Regions from separate parts of the Streptomyces sp. NPDC029044 genome, predicted to be linked through region 2. Evidence: riboswitches for the same ligand, from Rfam matches in the RefSeq annotation. Region 2 holds a riboswitch; each other region holds the start of a gene.

Region 1 (2,257 bases), on a different contig from region 2:
GCTGCTGCCCGAGCTGATGACCGTCGTGCGGCATCTGTCGACCGACCAGGGCACCACCCGCAAGACGCTGTGGCGGCTGTTCGACGGGACGCTCGTCGAGTCCGTGCTGATGCGCTACCCGGACCGGGTGACCATGTGCATCAGCTCCCAGGCCGGGTGCGGCATGAACTGCCCGTTCTGTGCCACCGGGCAGGCAGGCCTCGACCGGAATCTGTCCACCGCCGAGATCGTCCATCAGATCGTGGACGGGATGCGGGCCCTGCGTGACGGGGAGGTCCCCGGCGGCCCCGCGCGGCTCAGCAACATCGTCTTCATGGGCATGGGCGAGCCGCTCGCCAACTACAACCGGGTCATCGGATCCATCCGGCGGCTCACCGACCCCGAGCCCGACGGCCTCGGCCTGTCCCAGCGCGGCATCACCGTCTCCACCGTCGGTCTCGTCCCGGCCATCCACCGGTTCGCCGACGAGGGCTTCAAGTGCCGCCTCGCCATCTCGCTGCACGCCCCCGACGACGAGCTGCGGGACACCCTCGTGCCGGTGAACACGCGCTGGAAGGTCCGTGAGGTGCTGGACGCCGGCTTCGAGTACAGCGCCAAGTCCGGGCGCCGGCTGTCCATCGAGTACGCCCTGATCCGGGACATCAACGACCAGGCCTGGCGGGGTGACCGGCTCGGGCGGCTGCTCAAGGGCAAGCCCGTGCATGTCAATCTCATCCCGTTGAACCCGACGCCGGGGTCGAAGTGGACCGCCTCGCGGCCCGAGGACGAGAAGGCGTTCGTGGAGGCGATCGCCGCCCATGGTGTGCCGGTGACGATCCGGGACACCCGTGGTCAGGAGATCGACGGGGCGTGTGGTCAGCTCGCGGCCACCGAACGGTAGTCTGACCGCCGTAAGAACATCTGCATATTCCGACAGGGGAGCGCCACAGCGCTGAGAGTGCGGCATACGGCCGCAGACCCTCCGAACCTGGCCCAGGTCATTCTGGGTAGGGAGATCGGTCATCACTCGAGCTGTTGCGCCCTGCCCGGGACCCCGGAAGTCCCGGGCGGGGCCGCGTCTTCTCCTGGTCACTCCAGGAGGAATCCAGTGCGTAACAACATCCAGCGGCTGACGGCGGCGGTCGTCGGGCTCGGCATGGCCGGCACGCTCGCCGCCTGCGGGTCGTCCGGCGGCGGCCAGCAGTCCGGCGACTCCAAGACCGTGACGCTCGTCAGCCACGACTCGTGGGCCGCGTCCAAGGACGTCATCGCGGCCTTCGAGAAGCAGTCCGGGTACAAGGTCCGGGTCCTCAAGGACGGCGACGCCGGGCAGGCCGTGAACAAGGCCATCCTGACCAAGGACAACCCGCAGGGCGACGTCTTCTTCGGCGTCGACAACACCCTGCTGTCCCGCGCCCTCGACAACGGCCTCTTCCAGTCGTACGAGGCGAAGGGATCCGACCTGATCCTGCCGGAGTACCGCGTCGACCAGGACAAGCACCGGGTCACCCCCATCGACACCGGCGACATCTGCGTCAACTACGACAAGAAGTACTTCGCCGACCGCAAGCTGGCGCCGCCGCGGAGCCTCCACGACCTGGTCAAGCCCGCGTACAAGGACCTGCTCGTCACCGAGAACGCCTCCTCGTCGTCGCCCGGCCTGGGCTTCCTGCTCGGCACGGTCGCGGAGTACGGCGACGACGGGTGGGAGGGCTACTGGATGAAGCTCAAGGCCAACGGCGTGAAGGTCGTCGACGGCTGGGAGCAGGCCTACAACGAGGAGTTCTCCGGCTCCAGCAGCGGCAAGAAGGCCAAGGGCGACCGGCCGCTCGTCGTGTCGTACGCCTCCTCGCCGCCCGCCGAGGTGCTGTACGCCGACCCGAAGCCGACGGCCGCCCCGACCGGGGTCGCCGAGGGCACCTGCTTCCGGCAGGTCGAGTACGCGGGGCTGCTCAGCAACGCCGAGAACACCAAGGGCGGCAAGGCCCTCCTCGACTTCCTCATCAGTAAGAGGTTCCAGGACGACATGCCGCTCAACATGTTCGTCTACCCGGTGCGCGAGGGCGCTCAGGTGCCGCCGGAGTTCGTGAAGTACGGGCCGCAGGCGAAGGACCCGGAGACCATGGCCCCGGCGAAGATCGCCGACCACCGTGACCAGTGGGTCAAGTCGTGGACCTCACTCGTACTGAAGTAGCCGCGCGCAGGCGGGGCGCGGCGGCGCGGTTCGGTCTGCTGGCCGCGCCCGTCGCGTTCTTCGCGGTCTTCTTCGCCTACCCCG
Region 2 (2,257 bases):
AGCGACCTCACGACGGTGTCGAGAGCGGTGCCGGGCCGGACGTCCCGGGACTCGCCGTTGACGGAGATGTTCATGCGGGCTGCTCCGTGAGTGCGGTGGCAGGACTGAAACGCTTCGGGGTGAAGGGCCGGGCCTCCTCCGGGAGTTCACCCGTGGCCAGGGCGTGCGCCAGGGCGTCGCCGGTCACCGGCGTGAGCAGGACGCCGTTGCGGTAGTGCCCGGTGGCCAGCAGCAGGCCCTCCAGACCCGTCGGGCCGAGCAGGGGCGCGTTGTCGGGGGAGCCGGGCCGCAGCCCGGCCCGGGTCTCGGTGAGCGGCAGCTCGGTGATGCCCGGGACCAGCTCGTGCGCGTCGCGCAGCAGTTCGTACACGCCGCCCGCGGTCACGGTGGTGTCCCAGCCCAGCTCCTCGCTCGTGGCCCCGACGACGAGTTCGCCGTTCTCGCGCGGCACCAGGTAGACGTGACTGCCACGCACCACCGCGCGCACGGTCCGGTTCAGGAACGGCCCGTGCCGCAGCGGCATCGTCAGGCGCAGGACCTGCCCCTTCACCGGCCGCACCGGAGGCAGCATGTCCTGCGGGACGCCCGCGAGCCGCCCGCTGAGACTGCCCCCGGCGAGCACCACCTGCCCGGCGGCCACCTCGGTCCCGCCGGCCAGGACGGCACCCGCGGCCCGGTCCCGTACGACGGTCAGCCGCTCCGCCCACGTCCGGTGGAAGGCCACGCCCGCCCGCTCACATGCGGCGACCAGGGCACCGGCCAGCCGCCGGGGGTCGATCTGGTGGTCGCCGTCGACCCGCAGCCCGCCGCGCACGCCGGGCGCGAGCATCGGCTCCAGGCGCCGGCACTCGCGCCCGGACAGCCACTGCGACTCCAGGCCCGACTGCTGCTGCAGTGCGTGCAGTTCGCGCAGGTGGGACCGGTCGTCGGCGTCCAGGGCCACGGCGAGCGTGCCGCAGCGGCGGTAGCCGAGGTCCCGGCCGGTCAGCTCGGTGAGCTCGGCGGCGAAGTCCGGGTAGCGCCGGGCCGAGGTGAGATTCAGGCCGAGCAGGGTCTGTTCGCCGTAGTGCAGTTCCGTGACGGCGGCCAGCATGCCGGCCGCGACCTGCGCGGCCCCGCCGCCCGGCTCGGGGTCGACGACGGCCGTGGTGAACCCGCGCTGCGCGGCCCGCCAGGCCGTGACCAGGCCGATGATCCCGCCCCCGACGACGAGGACGTCTGACGATGTGGACGTAGGCGACATGGGCGTCCAGCCCCTCCCTTCGCCGGCATGACCCGGATCAGGTTCGTACGGTCGGAGGCCGCCAGCCTCCCTCTCAGCCCGGTGCGTCCGGGCTCCCGCGAGTGCTTTACGTTGGCCACCCTAGCCCGATGCCCTGTCCCGCAGTAAGGGAGCCTCAGCCCATGACCCGGTCCCTCGACGGTCTCGTCCTCGCCCCGGTCGCCGACCAGGCACCGGGCCAGGTGGGCACCCGCACCCGGTTCACGTACCACGAGCGGGAGGGCGAGATCTGGGCCGAGTACGCGGGTGGCGACGTCGTACGCGGCCATCTCGTGGGTACCCGGGAAGGTGACCGGCTGGACTTCCGGTACGTCCAGCTCAAGCGGGACGGGACCACGTCCTCGGGGCACTGCGTGTCGGCGGTCGTGGAACTGCCCGACGGGCGGGTGCGGCTGGAGGAGACCTGGGAGTGGGAGTCCCGGGCGGGCAGCGGCACGAGCGTTGTGGAGCAGGTCACGGCGCACGAGCACTGACTGACAATTCGTCAGGTGTCTATGGTGATCAGGTGAGCGAGCAGACGCAGGACCCAGGTTCGTCCGCGCCGCGGCGCGTCGTCGTGGCGGGTGCGGGGATGGCCGGCGTGCAGACCGCCGTCGCCCTGCGCGAGCGGGGCTTCACCGGTGACGTGATCCTGCTCGGCGCCGAGCCCCACCAGCCCTACGACCGGCCCCCGTTGTCCAAGGCGGTCCTGCTCGGCAAGGCCGAGGGTTCCGCCTTCGACGTCGACTTCGAAGCCCTCGGCGTCGAACTGCGCCTCGGCTGCGAGGTGCTGGGCCTGCGCCCCGCCGGCCACGAACTGGACACCGAGGACGGGCCCGTGCCGTACGACGTCCTGGTCGTCGCGACCGGTGCCGAACCGGTCCGGCTGCCCGGCGCGGAGGGCGTGCCCGGCGTGCACCTGCTGCGCACCCTGGACGACGCCGAGCGGCTGCGGCCGGTGCTGGCCCGCAAGCACGACATCGTGGTCGTCGGCGC
Region 3 (2,257 bases), on a different contig from region 2:
GCCGGCGCGACGTCCGTGGTCAGCGGGCCGAGCGTATAGAACGGAGCTTCATCGCAGATCTCCTGCTGAAGGTCGATGTTCTCCTTGATCTTGTGCATCGGGACGTGGCCCGGGCCCTCGATCATGGTCTGTACGTTGAAACGCTTCGCGATCCGGTTGAGTTCCCCGAGTGTGCGCAGCTCCGCGAACTGCGCCTCGTCGTTGGCGTCCGCGATCGATCCGGGCCGCAGGCCGTCCCCCAGCGAGTACGTGACGTCGTACGCGGCGAGGATCTCGCAGAGTTCCTCGAAGTTCTCGTACAGGAACGACTCCTTGTGGTGTGCGAGGCACCAGGCGGCCATGATCGAGCCGCCGCGGGAGACGATGCCGGTCTTGCGGTTCGCGGTCAGCGGCACGTACGCCAGGCGAACGCCCGCGTGGACCGTCATGTAGTCCACGCCCTGCTCGGCCTGCTCGATGACCGTGTCCTTGTAGATCTCCCAGGTCAGTTCCTCGGCCCTGCCGTCGACCTTCTCCAGTGCCTGGTAGAGCGGCACGGTGCCGATGGGGACGGGGGAGTTGCGCAGGACCCACTCGCGCGTGGTGTGGATGTTGCGGCCGGTGGACAGGTCCATGACCGTGTCGGCGCCCCAGCGGGTCGCCCAGGTCATCTTCTCGACCTCCTCCTCGATGGAGGACGTCACGGCCGAGTTGCCGATGTTGGCGTTGACCTTCACCAGGAACCGCTTGCCGATGATCATCGGCTCGATCTCCGGGTGGTTGACGTTGGCCGGCAGCACGGCCCGCCCTGCGGCGATCTCGTCGCGCACATCCTCGGGAGCCACGTTCTCCCTGATGGCGACGTACTCCATCTCGGGCGTGATCTCTCCCCGGCGGGCGTACGCGAGCTGCGTGACGGCCTGGCCCTCCCTGCCACGGCGCGGCAGGCGGGGCCGGCCGGGGAAGACGGCGTCCAGGTTGCGGAGGCCGCCGCGGGGCGAGGTGTGCTTGATGCCGTCGTCCTCGGGACGGACGGGGCGGCCCGCGTACTCCTCGGTGTCGCCGCGGGCGATGATCCAGTTCTCGCGCAGCGGCGACAGGCCCCTGCGGACGTCGGTGTCGACGAGCGGATCGGTGTACGGGCCCGACGTGTCGTACAGCGTGACCGACTGGCCGTTCGTGAGGTGCACCTGACGGACCGGCACGCGCAGGTCGGGGCGGGTGCCCTCGATGTACGCCTTGTGCCAGCCGATGGACTTCCCGGCCTCCTCGGACTTCTCGTCCTGAACGGAGGCAGGCGTGCGTGCGTCCTTGTTGGTCATCAGACCTACTCCCTACGCCGGCATTACCCGGTAACAGGTTCGGCGGTCGACGCAGCGGTTTCCGTCCGGCGACGTTTCGTGTGAAACATCACTCGACTCCGGCGATGTTTCATGTGAAACATCGCTGGGACGGAGGTCAGCGCCCTCTCAGCCCGGTGCTCCGAGCTCCCGCGTGTACAAAAGGTGCCTCCACGCTAGCGGCAATTCTGGCGCGGTGAACAGAGGGCCCCCCTCGTTCTTGCGATGATCGGTCGGTGACCACGACGCAGCGTCCCCCCTACCCACCGCCCGAGCCGCCCCGCGGATCCGGCGCCGGAAACGGCAACGGCCGTGGTGACGGCCATGATTTCGCCGCCGGAGGCCGGCAGGGGCAAGCCGGCCGGCAGGGCCCCGGGCCCGGATACGGGCGTGACGGGCGCTTCGGTCCCTCGGGCGGCGGTGAGTACGGACCGGGCTTCGGTGGCGGCCCGGGTGCCGGTTCTCACGGTGGTCATGGCGCTCCCACGGGCGGGCGGGGACCGGGGCACGGCCCTGCTGGTTCCGGTGGCGGCGACGGACATGGCCACGGTCACGGCTCCGGTGACAGCAATGGCCGTGGCGGACACGAGCACGGTGGCGCTGACGGCAGCGGCCGTGGCGGAGGTGACGGTCACGGTTCCGGTGACGGCAATGGCCGTGGCGGAGGCGACGGTCACGGTTCCGCGCCGGGCGGCGGGCACGGGCATTCGCACAGCCACGGGCCGGCCGCGCCCGTCTCCCTGCACCTGCGCAAGGTCATCGCGGCGGTCCTGATCCCGTTCGCCGCGGCGGTGCTGGTCGGTCTCGTCGTGCTGTGGCCGGGCGGCGCCCCGGCTCACGAGCGCACCGGCGTCGGCTTCGACCGGCAGACGCAGGACGCCACGGTCACCAAGGTGGTCGAGGTGAGCTGCAAGGAGGCCGGCGCTTCGGGCGTTCCG

Evidence for each region. Region 2 has a riboswitch for thiamine pyrophosphate ahead of thiO (glycine oxidase ThiO). Riboswitches for the same ligand answer to the same signal wherever they lie in the genome.
Region 1: linked by a shared signal. The riboswitch ahead of AB0E85_RS08265 (thiamine ABC transporter substrate-binding protein) and the one ahead of thiO (glycine oxidase ThiO) in region 2 are both predicted to bind thiamine pyrophosphate.
Region 3: linked by a shared signal. The riboswitch ahead of thiC (phosphomethylpyrimidine synthase ThiC) and the one ahead of thiO (glycine oxidase ThiO) in region 2 are both predicted to bind thiamine pyrophosphate.

The regions. Positions count from the first base shown of each region.
Region 1 covers NZ_JBEZWN010000006.1:137,519-139,775, forward strand. Annotated here, with positions in the region: gene rlmN (23S rRNA (adenine(2503)-C(2))-methyltransferase RlmN) at 1-880, shown strand, start outside; TPP riboswitch at 905-1,011, shown strand; gene AB0E85_RS08265 (thiamine ABC transporter substrate-binding protein) at 1,136-2,173, shown strand; gene AB0E85_RS08270 (iron ABC transporter permease) at 2,149-2,257, shown strand, end outside.
Region 2 covers NZ_JBEZWN010000026.1:47,254-49,510, reverse strand. Annotated here, with positions in the region: gene thiS (sulfur carrier protein ThiS) at 1-74, opposite strand, end outside; gene thiO (glycine oxidase ThiO) at 71-1,243, opposite strand; TPP riboswitch at 1,241-1,352, opposite strand; gene AB0E85_RS21480 (hypothetical protein) at 1,405-1,755, shown strand; gene AB0E85_RS21475 (FAD-dependent oxidoreductase) at 1,788-2,257, shown strand, end outside.
Region 3 covers NZ_JBEZWN010000003.1:182,618-184,874, forward strand. Annotated here, with positions in the region: gene thiC (phosphomethylpyrimidine synthase ThiC) at 1-1,301, opposite strand, end outside; TPP riboswitch at 1,294-1,483, opposite strand; gene AB0E85_RS04310 (YibE/F family protein) at 1,556-2,257, shown strand, end outside.